DNA from 2 places in the Streptomyces sp. NPDC030021 genome. Region 2 is predicted to be linked to the other one. Evidence: riboswitches for the same ligand, from Rfam matches in the RefSeq annotation. Region 2 holds a riboswitch; the other holds the start of a gene.
What was found. A riboswitch is a leader RNA that binds a small molecule or an ion and turns the genes downstream of it on or off. The one in region 2 is predicted to bind cyclic di-AMP.
Positions count from the first base shown of each region.

Region 1: linked by a shared signal. The riboswitch ahead of ACZ4YL_RS11690 (M23 family metallopeptidase) and the one ahead of ACZ4YL_RS00910 (LysM peptidoglycan-binding domain-containing M23 family metallopeptidase) in region 2 are both predicted to bind cyclic di-AMP.

Region 1 covers NZ_JBVIAH010000005.1:68,619-76,145, reverse strand. The annotation lists gene ACZ4YL_RS11700 (HPr family phosphocarrier protein) at 1-282, shown strand; gene ACZ4YL_RS11695 (GntR family transcriptional regulator) at 589-1,266, opposite strand; gene ACZ4YL_RS11690 (M23 family metallopeptidase) at 1,453-2,256, opposite strand; cyclic di-AMP (ydaO/yuaA leader) riboswitch at 2,270-2,428, opposite strand; gene ACZ4YL_RS11685 (M16 family metallopeptidase) at 2,646-4,013, opposite strand; gene ACZ4YL_RS11680 (M16 family metallopeptidase) at 4,034-5,395, opposite strand; gene ACZ4YL_RS11675 (DNA gyrase/topoisomerase IV subunit A) at 5,672-7,527, shown strand, end outside.
Region 2 covers NZ_JBVIAH010000001.1:213,695-221,221, forward strand. The annotation lists gene ACZ4YL_RS00895 (sensor histidine kinase) at 1-1,340, opposite strand, end outside; gene ACZ4YL_RS00900 (MBL fold metallo-hydrolase) at 1,682-2,923, opposite strand; gene ACZ4YL_RS00905 (SGNH/GDSL hydrolase family protein) at 3,022-3,807, opposite strand; gene ACZ4YL_RS00910 (LysM peptidoglycan-binding domain-containing M23 family metallopeptidase) at 3,971-4,942, opposite strand; cyclic di-AMP (ydaO/yuaA leader) riboswitch at 4,945-5,120, opposite strand; gene ACZ4YL_RS00915 (tyrosine-protein phosphatase) at 5,436-6,227, shown strand; gene ACZ4YL_RS00920 (aspartate aminotransferase family protein) at 6,268-7,527, opposite strand, start outside.

The sequences.
Region 1 (7,527 bases), on a different contig from region 2:
ATGGCAGAGCGCCGCGTCAACGTCGGCTGGGCCGAGGGCCTGCACGCTCGTCCCGCCTCGATCTTCGTCCGTGCGACGACCGCTTCCGGCGTCCCGGTGACCATCGCGAAGTCCGGCGGCGACCCCGTCAACGCCGCCTCCATGCTGGCGGTCCTGGGCCTGGGCGCCCAGGGCGGCGAGGAGATCGTCCTCGCCTCCGAGGCCGAGGGTGCGGACGCCGCGCTCGACCGCCTCGCGAAGCTGGTCGCCGAGGGTCTCGAGGAGCTCCCCGAGACCGTCTGACCCTTCGGGTTCGACTTCACGCGCGAAGCCGCGGCCCCCGATCCGGGGGCCGCGGCTTCGTCGTTCGCGTACGGGGCCCTGCCACGCGGCGGGCCCGCCCGGTGCGCTCGCGCCGCGGAACCGCAGCCCCCGTGGGTGGCGGGCTCCGAAGAAATCCCGCCCGGCAGGGAAAAGGGCCCGCCGGAATCCGGTGCACGCAGAATTCAGCTCCGCCGGAATTCCCGCACGGCGAATCGGCCCGACACGGAAAGGGCCGGCCGCCGGACAGCGAATTCACGCGGTCCCACCCTTTGTATACGGCTCCTGTTAATGCCGGCCGCTCGACATGTTTACGGCAGGTTGCGAAGTGCTCACCGCCGGGCGGAGCCGCAGCCGGTGCGCCCCCGCCGCCCGGTCGGCGTGGATCGCGGTCAGCGCCCGCGCCCGTTCGGCGTCGCCGCGCGCCACCGCGTCCACGATCGCCCCGTGCTCCGCCCAGGACTCCACCGGCCGGGCCGGCGCCTCCACCACGTACATCCACGCGATCTTGTGCCGCATCTGCGTGAGCAGCGCGATCAGCCCGGGGCTGCCGGAGGACTGTGCGAGCGTCTCGTGGAACCAGCCGCCCAGGGACCGCAGGTCCTCGCCCTGGCCCCGCCTGGCCCGCTCCTGCCCCAGCCTGACCAGCCCGCGCAACACCTTGAGGTGCGCGTCGGTGCGCCGCCGGGCGGCTCTGGCGGCAGCCAGCGGCTCCAGGAGCATCCGGAGCTCCAGCAGGTCCGCGGCCTCCTGTTCGGTGGGCTCGGCCACGCAGGCCCCCGCGTGGCGCCGTGTGGTCACGAACCCCTCGGACTCCAGGGTCCGCAGGGCCTCGCGCACCGGGACGCGCGAGACCCCGTACCGGCGGGCCAGCACCTCCTCGGTCAGCCGACCGCCCGGCTCGAACACCCCGGAGACGATGTCGTCGCGGATTGCTGTGCATACCGCGTGCGCAGGAATACGCAAGACCGAACCTCCGCCTATTTCCGACTGCCAGCCTCATTGCACGCACATGCGTGCACTGCGACTCTATTGCAACACACGATAATTTCCGAGAGCGGCCAGAAATACGAAACATTTGCACAAAGACGCAACACAAAGACCCCGGCTCGGGGAGCCGGGGTCTTCGGTGAAGCGGTGCGCGAGGCGGGGTCAGACGCTGACGCCGTGCGAGCGCAGGTACGCGATCGGGTCGATGTCCGAGCCGTACTGCGAGCCCGTGCGGGCCTCGAAGTGCAGGTGCGGGCCGCTGGAGTTGCCGGTGGAGCCCGACAGGCCGATCTGCTGGCCCGGGGTGACCTGCTCGCCGACGGAGACGTTCAGCGAGGTCATGTGCCCGTACTGGGTGTAGGTGCCGTCGTTGTGCTTGATGACGACGTTGTTGCCGTACGCGCCGCCCCAGCCGGCCTCGACGACGGTGCCGACGCCCACGGCGTGGACCGAGGTGCCGGAGGCGGCGTGGAAGTCGATGCCCGTGTGGCTGCCGGAGGACCACATGCCGCCGCCCGCGTGGTACTGCGTGCTGACGTACGAGCCGTCCACCGGGGCGACGAAGGTGTTGAGGCGCTTGCGCTCCTCCTCGCGGGCGGCGCGCTCGGCGGCCTCGCGCTCGACCTTCGCCTTGGCCTCGGCGAGGCGCTTGGCCTCCGCGGCCCGCTGCTTCGCGTCGGCCTCGGCCTGCGCCTTGACGGCGTCCTGCTCGGCGCCGCGGTGCTGGGACTCGGCCTGGTCGGCGATGTCGCCCGCGAGGTCCTCGGCGACGACCACGGCGCCCAGGCCGGTGTCCTGGCCGATGTTGCTGCTGTGGTTGTCCGCGGCGAAGGCCGGGGCGGCGAGGGAGCCGACCACACCCGTGGTGGCGATCGCGGCGATACCGGCGTAGCCGGCGGTCTTCTTGCTCAGACGGCTGGAGCCACGGTGCTTACCGGTACCAGCGGGACGACTGCCAAACGCCATGAAGGGTTTGATCCTTTCCTTCCTTCTCGCCTACCGGGTTAGCTGACGGGTTCGGAGCAGGAAGGTCTCCTACGGATCTCCTCTTGCGAGGGGGTCCGATTCACCCCAGGGACTCATGTGGGTCCCCGGCTCCCCAGGCTCGCGCCTGACGGGGACTCGGCGATCGCTGCCCGGTGCCGCGGGTGCGGCGGGCACAACTGACGGACAGCACGGCCGACGCTAGGCGGATCATCAGTCAATCGCCAAACAGACACGGCTTTTTGTTGCGTACGCCACACCACATAAAAGCAACCTCACCACTAAACGGACAAAAGGGGTTCTGGTGACCAAGTCACCAGAACCCCTTGCCGAAACCTTCCGTCGGCCCTCAAGGAGCCGTCATCCGCCGGTCAGTTGGAGACGACCGTGACCTCTCCGATCCCAAGAGCCCGCACGGGCTCCTCGATCAGCGCCGCGTCGCCCACCAGGACGGTGACCAGCCGGTCCGCGGGGAAGGCCTTGACGACCGCCGTGGTCGCCTCCACCGTGCCCGTTTCGGCGAGCTGGGCGTACAACTGCGCCTGGTAGTCGTCCGGCAGCTCCTGCTCGACCTGGTCGGCGAGGGTGCCCGCGACCGAGGCCGCCGTCTCGAACTTCAGCGGGGCCACGCCCACCAGGTTCTGCACGGCGACATCGCGTTCGGCGTCGGTCAGACCGCCCTCCGCGAGGGTGCGCAGCACCTTCCAGAGGTCCTCCAGCGCCGGTCCGGTGTTCGGGGTGTCCACCGAGCCGCTGATGGCGAGCATCGAGGCGCCCTTGCCGTCCGCGGTGGAGCGCAGCACCTGACCGAAGGCGCGCACGCCGTAGGTGTACCCCTTCTCCTCGCGCAGCACCTTGTCCAGGCGCGAGGTGAGGGTACCGCCCAGGCAGTACGTGCCCAGCACCTGGGCCGCCCACACCCGGTCGTGGCGGTCCGCCCCGATCCGGCCGATCAGCAGCTGCGTCTGGACCGCGCCGGGCCGGTCCACGATGACCACGCGGCCGGTGTCGTCGGCGGTCACCGGCGGCACCGGGAGGGCTGCGGCGGTGTTGCCCGTCCAGGTGCCCAGGGTGTCCGCGAGCACGGCGTCCAGGTCGATGCCGGTCAGGTCGCCGACGACCACCGCGGTGGCGGTGGCGGGGCGTACGTGGGCCTCGTAGAAGGCGCGCACGGCGGCGGAGTCGATCCGGGCGACCGTCTCCTCGGTGCCCTGGCGCGGGCGGGACATCCGCAGGGTGGCCGGGAAGAGCTCCTTGGAGAGCTGCTTGGCGGCGCGGCGCTGCGGGTTGGCCAGCTCGTGCGGGATCTCGTCGAGCCGGTTGCGCACCAGCCGGTCGACCTCGGCGTCGGCGAAGGCGGGGGCGCGCAGCGCCTCGGCGAGCAGACCCAGCGCCTTGGGCAGCCGGGAGGCCGGGACCTCCAGCGAGACCCGCAGGCCCGGGTGGTCGGCGTGCGCGTCCAGGGTGGCGCCGCAGCGCTCCAGCTCGGCCGCGAACTCCTCGGCGGAGTGCTTGTCGGTGCCCTCGGAGAACGCCCGCGCCATGATGGTCGCCACGCCGTCCAGGCCCTCGGGCTCGGCGTCGAGCGGGGCGGCGAGGTTGACCTCGACCGCGACGACCTGCTGGCCCGGCCGGTGGCAGCGCAGCAGGGTCAGCCCGTTGGACAGCTGCCCGCGGTCGGGGGCCGGGAAGGCCCACGGCTGCGGCTCGCCGGCCTGCGGGCGCGGGTGGAAGGTCATCGTGACGGCTGCCGTGTCGCTCACTGCTCCGCCCCCTCGTTCTCGTCGGAGTCGTCGGACTCGTCGTGCTGGTCGGACTCGTCGGCCGCGAGCGGCTCGTAGACGAGCACCGCGCGGTTGTCCGGGCGCAGTCGGGCCGCGGCCACGGCCTGCACCTCCTCGGCGGTGACGTCGAGGACGCGCTGGACGGCGGTCAGCGCCAGCTGCGGGTCGCCGAACAGCACCGCGAAGCGGCACAGTTCGTCGGCGCGGCCGGCCACCGTGCTCAGCCGGTCCAGCCACTCGCGCTCCAGCTGCGCCTGGGCGCGCTCCATCTCCTCGGCGGTCGGGCCCTCGGCGGCGAACCGCGCCAGCTCCTCGTCCACGGCCGCCTCGATGGCGGGGATCTCGACCCCGCTGGAGGTCTTGACGTCCAGCCAGCCCAGGGAGGGCGCCCCGGCCAGGCGCAGCATGCCGAAGCCGGCGGCGACGGCGCTCTGGTCGCGGCGTACCAGCCGGTTGTGCAGCAGCGAGGACTCGCCGCCGCCCAGGATGGTCAGCGCCACGTCGGCGGCGTCGCACTCACGGGTGCCGTCGTGCGGCAGCCGGTAGGCGGCCATCAGCGCACGCGCCGGGACCTCCTCGACGATCTCCTCGCGCAGCTGCTCCCCGATGACGTCGGGCAGCGAGCCGTCGCGGGGCGGCTGCTTGCCGTCGTGCGCGGGGATGGTGCCGAAGTACTTCTCGACCCAGGCGAGCGTCTGCTCGGGGTCGATGTCCCCGACGACCGAGAGCACGGCGTTGTTGGGCGCGTAGTACGTACGGAAGAAGGTGCGCGCGTCCTCCAGGGAGGCGGCGTCCAGGTCGGCCATGGAGCCGATCGGGGTGTGGTGGTACGGGTGGCCCTCGGGGTAGGCCAGGGCGGTGAGCCGCTCGAAGGCCGTACCGTACGGAACGTTGTCGTACCGCTGGCGGCGCTCGTTCTTGACAACGTCGCGCTGGTTCTCCATGGACTCGTCGTCCAGGGCGGCCAGCAGGGACCCCATCCGGTCCGCTTCCAGCCAGAGCGCGAGCTCCAGCTGGTGGGTCGGCATCGTCTCGAAGTAGTTGGTGCGCTCGAAGCTGGTGGTGCCGTTGAGGGAACCGCCGGCGCCCTGGACCAGTTCGAAGTGCCCGTTGCCGGGAACGCTCGCCGACCCCTGGAACATCAGGTGCTCGAAGAGGTGAGCCAGGCCGGTGCGTCCCTTGACTTCGTGGCGCGAGCCTACGTCGTACCAGAGGCAGACCGCGGCGACCGGGGTCAGGTGGTCCTCGGAGAGCACCACGCGCAGGCCGTTGGCCAGCCGGTGCTCGGTCGCTGTCAGGCCGCCGGAGCCGGCCTGGGCTGTGGCCGTGTGACCCATGGGCATGTGGTCCCTTCGATCGCGATGCAGAGATTTCTTATCGACCTGCCACTGTATGCAAGCGCGCCGACCGCCGGATAAGTTCCCGGGTCACTCCCCCGCACTCCGTCCGGGGGACCCCCGGGGTCGGAGTCGGCGTTGTCGGTGCGCCGGGCCACAATGGTCCGCGTCGTACCCTCGCCGGACACCACCAAGACCGCCAGACCCAGCAAGACCCAGCCAGACACCCCGCCCGACACCCAGCACACCCCATTTTGGTTAAGGAGCCGCGCAGCGATGGCCCGCCGCAGCACGAAGACCCCGCCGCCGGAGGATTTCGAGGAGAAGATCCTCGACATCGACGTCGTCGACGAAATGCAGGGCTCCTTCCTCGAGTACGCGTACTCGGTGATCTACTCCCGCGCCCTGCCCGACGCCCGGGACGGCATGAAGCCGGTGCACCGGCGCATCGTGTACCAGATGAACGAGATGGGCCTGCGCCCCGACCGCGGCTACGTGAAGTGCGCCCGTGTCGTCGGCGAGGTCATGGGCAAGCTCCACCCGCACGGTGACGCGTCGATCTACGACGCCCTCGTGCGCATGGCCCAGCCCTTCTCCATGCGGCTGCCGCTGGTCGACGGCCACGGCAACTTCGGCTCGCTCGGCAACGACGACCCGCCGGCCGCGATGCGTTACACCGAGTGCAAGATGGCCGACGCCACGTCGCTGATGACGGAGTCGATCGACGAGGACACCGTCGACTTCACCGCCAACTACGACGGCCAGGAGCGGGAGCCGGTCGCCCTGCCCGCCGCGTACCCGAACCTGCTGGTCAACGGCGCGTCCGGGATCGCGGTCGGCATGGCCACCAACATGCCCCCGCACAACCTCGGCGAGGTCATCGCCGCCGCCCGCCACCTGATCCGGTACCCCCAGGCGGACCTGGAGGCGCTGATGCGCTTCGTGCCGGGTCCCGACCTGCCCACGGGCGGCCGGATCGTCGGGCTCTCGGGCATCAAGGACGCCTACGAGAACGGCCGCGGCACCTTCAAGATCCGCGCGACGGTGACCGTGGAGGACGTGACGGCGCGCCGCAAGGGCCTGGTCGTCACCGAACTGCCCTTCACGGTCGGCCCCGAGAAGGTCATCGCGAAGATCAAGGACCTGGTCGGTTCGAAGAAGCTCCAGGGCATCGCCGACGTCAAGGACCTCACCGACCGCTCGCACGGCCTGCGCCTGGTCATCGAGATCAAGAACGGCTTCCACCCGGAGGCCGTGCTGGAGCAGCTCTACAAGCTGACGCCGATGGAGGAGTCCTTCGGCATCAACAACGTGGCGCTGGTGGACGGGCAGCCCCTGACGCTGGGCCTCAAGGAGCTGCTGGAGGTCTATCTCGACCACCGCTTCGAGGTCGTCCGGCGGCGCAGCGAGTTCCGCCGCACCAAGCGCCGCGACCGGCTGCACCTGGTCGAGGGCCTGCTGGTGGCGCTCCTCGACATCGACGAGGTCATCCGGCTCATCCGGGACAGCGACAACTCCGCGCAGGCCAAGTCCCGGCTGATGGAGCGGTTCTCGCTGAGCGAGATCCAGACCCAGTACATCCTGGACACCCCGCTGCGCCGGCTCACCCGCTTCGACCGGATCGAGCTGGAGTCCGAGCGCGACCGGCTGACGGGCGAGATCGACGAGCTGACCGGGATCCTGGAGTCGGACAGCGAGCTGCGCAAGCTGGTCTCCTCGGAACTGGCGGCGGTCGCGAAGAAGTTCGGCACCGAGCGCCGTACGGTGCTGCTGGAGTCCGCGGGCACCGCGGTGGCGGCCGTTCCGCTGGAGGTCGCGGACGACCCGTGCCGGGTGCTGCTGTCCTCCACGGGCCTGCTCGCGCGTACGGCGAACGGCGAGGCGCTGCCGGAGGAGGAGGGCGGCGCCCGCGCCAAGCACGACCTGATCGTCTCGCAGGTCGCGGCGACCGCCCGGGCCGACGTCGGCGCGGTCACCTCGTACGGGCGGCTGCTGCGGCTGTCGGTGATCGACCTGCCGCAGCTGCCGGACACGCATGCCGCGCCGAACCTGGCGGGCGGCGCCCCGGTCTCGGAGTTCCTCTCCGGGCTGGAGCCGGACGAGAAGGTGATCTGCCTGACCTCGCTGGACGA
Region 2 (7,527 bases):
GGGCCGCCGGAGGCCTGCCAGGCCTCCGGCAGGGGCGTCGGCAGGGGCATCCGCACCGGCTCCAGCGGCGGCATCGCCGACCCTTGACCGGTCCCCCACGAGGTGGCCCGCGAACCGCCCGCCGCGTCGGCCGCGGTGGGCGCCTCCGCGCCCAGCAGCTCCTGCGGCAGCACCAGCACGGCGAGCACACCGCCGTAGATGTTGGACTTGAGCTCGACGGCGATCCCGTGCCGACGGGCCAGCGCCGACACCACGAACAGGCCGATCCGGCCGTCCGCCAGCAGGTGCCGGACGCTGATCTGGTCGGGGTCGCCGAGCAGGGCGTTCATCCGGTGCTGCTCCTCGGCCGGCATGCCGAGTCCCCGGTCCTCCACCTCGACCGCGATCCCGGCGGTGACCCGTTCGGCGCGCAGCACCACATCGGTGTCGGGGGCGGAGAAGACCGTGGCGTTCTCGACGAGTTCGGCCAGCAGGTGCACCACGTCCGCGACGGCGTGCCCGCGGACGCTGCCGCCGGCCGGGGGCACGACCTTGACCCGGGTGTACTGCTCGACCTCCGCGACCGAGGAGCGGAGCACCTCGCTCAGGTCGATGGGCCTGGTCCACTGGCGGCGGGACGCGGCGCCGCCCAGGACGGCGAGGTTCTCGGCGTGCCGGCGGATGCGGGTGGCGAGGTGGTCGACGTGGAAGAGCTCCTTGAGCAGGTCCGGGTCCTCGACCGTGTCCTCCAGATCGTCCAGCAGCGAGATCTCGCGGTGCACGAGGGACTGGAGCCGGCGCGCGAGGTTGACGAAGACCTCGACCTTGCGCTCGCTGTCGGTCGGGGCGGCCGGTCCGGCCAGCCGCAGGAGGGTCGTGTGCGCCTCTTCGCGGGCGCCCCGCAGCTCCTGCGAGAGCAGCCAGAACTCGTCCACCCCGGCCGGATCCCCGCCGGACAGCGGCGAGCTCGGCCCACCGCGCACCGGGCGGGGCGCGGTCTCGCCCCGTTCCAGCCGGTCGGCGGCCGTGCGCAGCTCGCCCCGGCCGCGCACGCTGGAGCGGCGCAGCGCCTCGCACCGGTCCCGTACGGCCTTGGCGGCGCGCTGGGCGCCGAGCAGGGCCGCGGCGAGGGCGCCGACCACGAGGAGGGCGCAACCGGTGAGCACCGGCCACAGCCGGGCGTCGCGGTCGCCGGCTCCCCCGCCGAGCTGGAGGGTGAAGATCACCGCGGCCGCGCCGCTGAGCCCGGCGGCGAGTGTGGGCAGTACGGCGGCGCGCACCAGCTGAGGGCGTATCTGCCGGCCGGGACCGGTGACGGCGTGTCTCGACGGGGCATGGCGGGCGGCGCGGAGTCCGGACATCTGCGTCCTCGGTACGTGGGGCCCGGCCCCCAGCGTTCCCGGGGCCCGGTGTTGATCACCGAATACCCACGCTAGACCCCATCGCAGCACCCCGGAGCGCCAGTTGGCGAACTTCGCCGGGGTGCTTCCCGCTCCCGGTGGAGCGCTCGCACAGCAGCCCGAATGCGCCGGTCGGGCCCTGTGGCCCGCCCCGGCGGCGCCCCACGGCGGCCGGGCGCACCGGCCGGCCGTCGGCGCCACCACGGCTCGCGCGGGGCTCCGTACGTCCCCCGGGGGCCTTTCGCGGGCTGTCGGCCGCCCGGATCTGCCGGAACGGCCCCTTCCTGCCCCGGTGCCGTGCGTTACGAGCCGACGGACTCCGGCTTCCCCTGGCCGTCGGCGGCCGCCGACGCCACCCGGGCAGCTGTCGCCGCCGCTCCGCCCGCCCCGAGCGGCGGCACGGACGAGCGGCCGTCGACAGGGCCGCCCGCCGCCTTTCCGCCGACGAAGGGCCGCCACCACGGTGCGGTGGGTGCGTCCGCCGAGCCGGGCTCGAAGGGCTGTCCCGGGATGGGGAGCGCGATGGCGGCGTCCGCGTTCTTCGATGCGGTCAGCGTGCCTTCGCCCGGCTCGTCCCACGGGTGCAGGGCCAGGTTGAAGGTGCCCCAGTGGATCGGCAGCATCGTCCCGTGAGGGGTGCCGCCTTGCAGGTCGAGGTGGGCACGCATGCCCTCCTCGGGCGTCATGTGGATGTCGGGCCAGTACTCCGAGTAGGCACCGATCTGGATCATGGTGGCGTCGAAGGGCCCGTGCTCGGCGCCGATCTCCCCGAAGCCCGGGAAGTAGCCGGTGTCACCGCTGTGGTAGATCCGGTGCTCGTCGCCCGCGACGACCCAGGACGCCCACAGGGTGTGCTGCTGGTTGCGCAGGCCGCGGCCGCAGAAGTGCCGGGCGGGGGTGGCCGTGAGCGAGAGACCGGCGATCTTGGTGCTCTCGTTCCAGTCCAGCTCCCGCAGCCGGTCGGCCGGTACGCCCCAGCGCTCCAGGTGTGCGCCGACGCCCAGCGGGACGGCGAAGACCGTGTCCGTACCGGCCAGCGCCTTGATCGTCGGCAGGTCGAGGTGGTCGTAGTGGTCGTGCGAGATGACCACGACGTCGACCGTGCCCAGCGAGGCCAGCGGGACCGGTACCGGGTGCAGCCGCTTGGGACCGGCGAAGGGGAAGGGGGAGCACCGCTCGCCCCACACCGGATCGAACAGCACGCGGCGCCCGTCGATCTCCGCGAGCACGCTGGAGTGCCCCATCCAGGTCAGCCGCAGGCCGCTCACGGGCGGCTTCGCCAGGTCCGCGAGGGTCGTCGGGTGGACCGGGATCGGCGCGGCGGGGCTGCGCCGCACCCGCTGCTCCCGGTGGAAGTAGATCTTGGCGAACTCGGCCATCGACCCCGAGGGCCTGTTCCGGGCCCCGACCGGGTTCTGGAAGACGCCGTCGGCGAAGTTCGGCGAGCGCTGGATCCGCTCCAGCCGGGCACCGGACGGGTCCGCACCGAAGGCTTCGGGCCGCAGGGCACGCAGCCGCGGACGCAGGGGACGGGAGCCGGTCAAAGCGCCTCCAGGGAGGGTGGGGTCAGGATGGTCGTCGCTCTACGACCATCCCAACGCACACCGGCCCCGAAGGATTCCGCTTCCGGCTCCCGCGCCCGCTACAGCGGCAGCAGGTCCGGCCGCTTCGCCTCCACGTGGTCCCCGGAGGACTCCCCGCGCAGCCGCCGGCCGATCCACGGCGCGAGGTGGTCGCGCGCCCACTGGATGTTGTCCCGGGTCACGTCCACCGAGCCGCGCGGCCGCTGCGGGGGCCACGGCTGGTCGGGGTCGGCCGGCACGTCCAGCCCGAGCACCTGCGCGGCGCGCAGCGCGACCCGCGTGTGTCCCTCGGGCGAGAGGTGCAGCCGGTCCGTGTCCCAGGCCCGCCGGTCCTGTACGGACTTCAGCGACCAGAGGTCGAGCACCGGGCAGTCGTAGCGGTCGGCGATGGCACGGACGTGCGCGCTGTACGTCGCCACCTTGCCGCGGAGGTGCTTGAGCACCGGTACGCCGCGGGTGTCGAAGCCCGTGGTGATCATGACCTGGCCCACGGACCCGGTGAGGTCGGCCACGGCCGCCTCGAACCGCTCCGCCACGTCGTCCGGGTCGGTGCCGGGCCGGATGATGTCGTTGCCGCCCGCACAGAAGGTCACCAGGTCCGGTGCGAGGGCCTTGGCTCTCGGAAGCTGGTCGGCCACGATCTGGTCGAGGAGCTTCCCCCGCACCGCCAGATTCGCATACCGGAAGTCATGCTCTTCGCGCTGATCGGCCAGGAGCACGGCGAGCCGGTCCGCCCAGCCGAGAAAAGAATCCCCGGGTCCCGGGTCCCCCACGCCCTCGGTGAAGCTGTCCCCGATCGCCGCGTACGAGCCGATGGTCTTGAGTTTCGTCGTCGTCGCTGCCACGAGAACCCATCCTTCACTCCCGTAACCAACCTACGCCAACGTAATGAGGGGTTGACGGGCCGTGATCTCTACCACGCAGGGGATAAGGAATAAGTACACGTGAGGCCGGGACCCCCCTCGGGTCCCGGCCTCACGCGTGTCGGTGCTCCGGCGGCGGGTGCCGTCAGAGGCTCGCACCCTTGGAACGGAGGTAGGCGATCGGGTCCATGTCCGAGCCGTAGGACGGGGTCGTGCGGATCTCGAAGTGGAGGTGGGGGCCGGTCGAGTTGCCGGTGGAGCCGGAGAGTCCGATGGCCTGGCCGGCGGTGACGCTCTGGCCGGAGGAGACGGAGAGCTGGGACAGGTGGGCGTACTGGGAGTACTTGCCGTCCGCGTGCCGGATGACGATCTCGTTGCCGTACGAGCCGCTCCAGCCGGCGGAGACCACGGTGCCCGCGCCGACGGCCTTGACGGTGGTGCCGGAGCTCGCGATGAAGTCGACGCCGGTGTGGTAGCCGGAGGACCACATGCTGCCGGCGACCTTGTACTGGGTGGAGATTCCGCCGCTGACCGGGGCCACGAAGCCGGCGGCCGACTGCGGCGCGGCGGCGGGGGCCTCGGCCTGGGACTCGGCGGCGGCTTCCCGCTGCACCGGGGCGGCCTGCTCGGCCTGCTTGCGGACCGGCTTCGGCGCGGCCTGCGCTGCCGGCTCCGCGTCGGCCTCGGGGGCCGGGGCGGCCTCGGCCTCCGCCTCGGCCGGAGCCGCCTCGGCGGGACCGCCGAGGTGCAGCTTCAGGCCCGGGTGGATCAGCGACGGGTTGCCACCGACGGCCTCCCGGTTGTCGGCGTACAGCTGCTCCCAGCCGCCGGACAGGTGGCGCTCGGCAGCGATCTTCGAGAGGTAGTCGCCCGGCACGACGGTGTAGACGGCCGGCGCGGCCTGCACGGCGGCGGCGGGTGCCGCCTGCAGAGCGACGGGGGCCTGCGACGCCACCGCGGGGGTCACCGCGGTCGCGGCGGCCGGGGCGACGGCCGCGTGGGAGCCGGCGGCACCGATCAGCGGCAGTGCGAGGGCCGCGCCACCGGTTCCGGCGACGGCGAAACCGCGGGAGAGGGAAAGGGACTTGGGACGGCGGTGCTTACCCTTTGCAGGCATGACGAATTCCTCTCCGGCGCCTGCGAGGTGAGCTGTCGGGTTCGGACTGGAGATGTCCGGCCGTACATGTACGGGACATGCACCGCTTCACCCCGAGCCATCCCGGAGAAAAGATCTCCGGGCCGGCGGCTTACCTGGTTCCCCCGCTCCTGCCGCGCGAATAGGTCGGATGCGGTTTCCGGGAGGCGGCAGGATTTGGCGGTCCACCCGGATCGATCGCGAAGGTAATCCCTTGCGGCGGCACGGAACAAGCCGTGAATTCCCTGACGGAATAACAGGCATGAGGGACCGACGGAATTACCGTCACCCTCCGTCCATTCCGCACCGCCAACAGCCGCCCCGACGGGGCCATTCGCCTTTAGCGATCAGGCACTCACGGTCACCGTATGATCTGGCTCACGGGGACGTGTCTGATCTCGCCTCCGGATATGGCAAGTTGGCGCCAAGTAGTGTAATTCGGACAGAGGGCCCACGACGTGGTGGAGGAGTTGCTTTGACCCAGCAGATACAGGAGCCGGAGCTGTCCGGAGTGCGCAATTTCCGCGATGTGGGCGGATTGCCGACTTCTGGCGGCCGAACGGTCAGGACGGGACGACTGTTCCGAAGCGGACATCTCGCGCATGCCACCGAAAGCGACGCAGAGTTCCTCGCCTCGCTCGGCCTCCACACCATCTTCGACTTCCGCAATGTCGCCGACCACGCGCTGGAGGGGCCGGACGTCGAGCTGCCGGGCGTGCGGAACGTCAACATCCCGCTCTCCGACCCGGCCGACGGACGGGAGTTCTGGCGCCTGGTCCGCGACGGCGACCTCGTCCAGCTGCGCGAGCTCCTGGGCGACGGTAAGGCGGCGGCCCGGATGTCGCACTCGTACCGCGGGATCATCCGGCAGCGCACCGCCGAGCACAGCCGGGTCGTGCACGCCCTCGCCGAGGACAGCGTCCCCGCGCTGATGCACTGCGCGGCCGGCAAGGACCGGGCCGGCCTGTCGATCGCCGTCACCCTGCTCGCGCTGGGCGTCGAGCGCGAGGCGATCGTGGCGGACTACCTGGAGTCGAACGCCCCGCACCGCCGCTACCGCGTGCGCCGCACCGACGAGTCGGAGGGCGCCCGCTCACCCGAGGTGATGGAGCTGCTCGCGCCGCTCTTCGACGCCCGCGCCGAGTACCTGGTGGCCGCCTTCGACACCATCGACGAGATCTGGGGCGGGGTGGACCGCTACCTGGCGGAGGGCCTCGGGCTGACGCCCGAGACCCTCGACCGGCTGCGGGACCGGCTCCTCGCCTGACCGGGGCGGGGGCCGGTTCCCCCACGGGGTGGGCGGGCCGTCAGCGCGTGGCGACGGCCTGCTTCACCAGCGTCCGGCCGAAGTCCCAGATCAGCCCGGACCCGCCGTGCGCCTCGTCCATGACCTCACGGAAGGCCCCGACGAACCGGTCCACGTCCGCCTCGTCCACGATCAGCGGCGGGATCAGCTTGATCACCTCCAGATGGTCCCCGGAGACCTGGGTGAGGATCCGGTGCTTCTGCAGCAGCGGCACCACGACCATCTGCGCGAAGAGCCCCTTGCGGGCCGCCTGCAGCATGGTCCACCGGCTGCGCAGGCCCAGCGAGGACGGCCGGCCGAACTCGATGCCGATCATCAGCCCGCGCCCCCGCACCTCGTGCAGCAGCTCGTACTCGTCCACCAGTGCGGCGAGCCGCCCGCGCAGCAGGTCGCCCACGGCCCGGGCGTTCGCCACGACCTCCTCGTCCTCCATGACGGACAGGACCGCGAGGCCCGCCGCCATGGCCTGGGCGTTGGAACCGAAGCTCGCGGAGTGCACGAGCACCCGGTCCATGGACGAGTAGACCTTCTTGAAGATCCAGTCCTTGCCCAGGGTCGCGCCGACCGGGACGTATCCGCCCGACAGCGCCTTCGCCACGCACACCAGGTCCGGTTCCACGCCCGGCTCGTGCTGGTACGCGTAGAAGTCCCCGGTACGTCCGAGGCCGGTCTGCACCTCGTCCGCGATCAGCAGCGCCCCCCGCCGGTGCAGCATCTCCTGCGCGGCGAGCAGGAATCCGGGCGGGGCGGCCAGGACCCCCTTGCCCTGGATCGGCTCGACGACGAAGGCGGCCACGTCCCCGCGCTTCAGCTCCCGCTCCAGGGCCGCGAGGTCCCCGAGCGCGATCTTCGTGTCGGGGAGCAGCGGTGCGAAGCCGTCGCGGAAGCCGCCCTCCCCGTTCACCGAGAGGGAGCCGGTGGTCAGCCCGTGGAAGGCGTGGTCGCAGTAGAGGATCCTGGGGCGCCCGGTGGCGTACCGGGCGAACTTCAGGGCCGTCTCCACCGCCTCGGTGCCGCTGTTGCCGAAGAAGACCCGGTCCAGGTGCGGGCTGTACGAGAGCAGCTTCTCGGCCAGCAGCCCGGGCAGCGGCTGGCAGTCGAACCGGGTCAGGTCGGCGAGCTGGGCGTCCAGGACGTCGTGCAGGGCGCGGCGGACGACCGGGTGGTGCCGGCCCAGGCCCATCACCCCGAACCCGGCCAGCATGTCCAGGTAGTCGTTGCCCTCCGCATCCCAGAAGTGGGCGCCCTCGGCCCGCTCGTA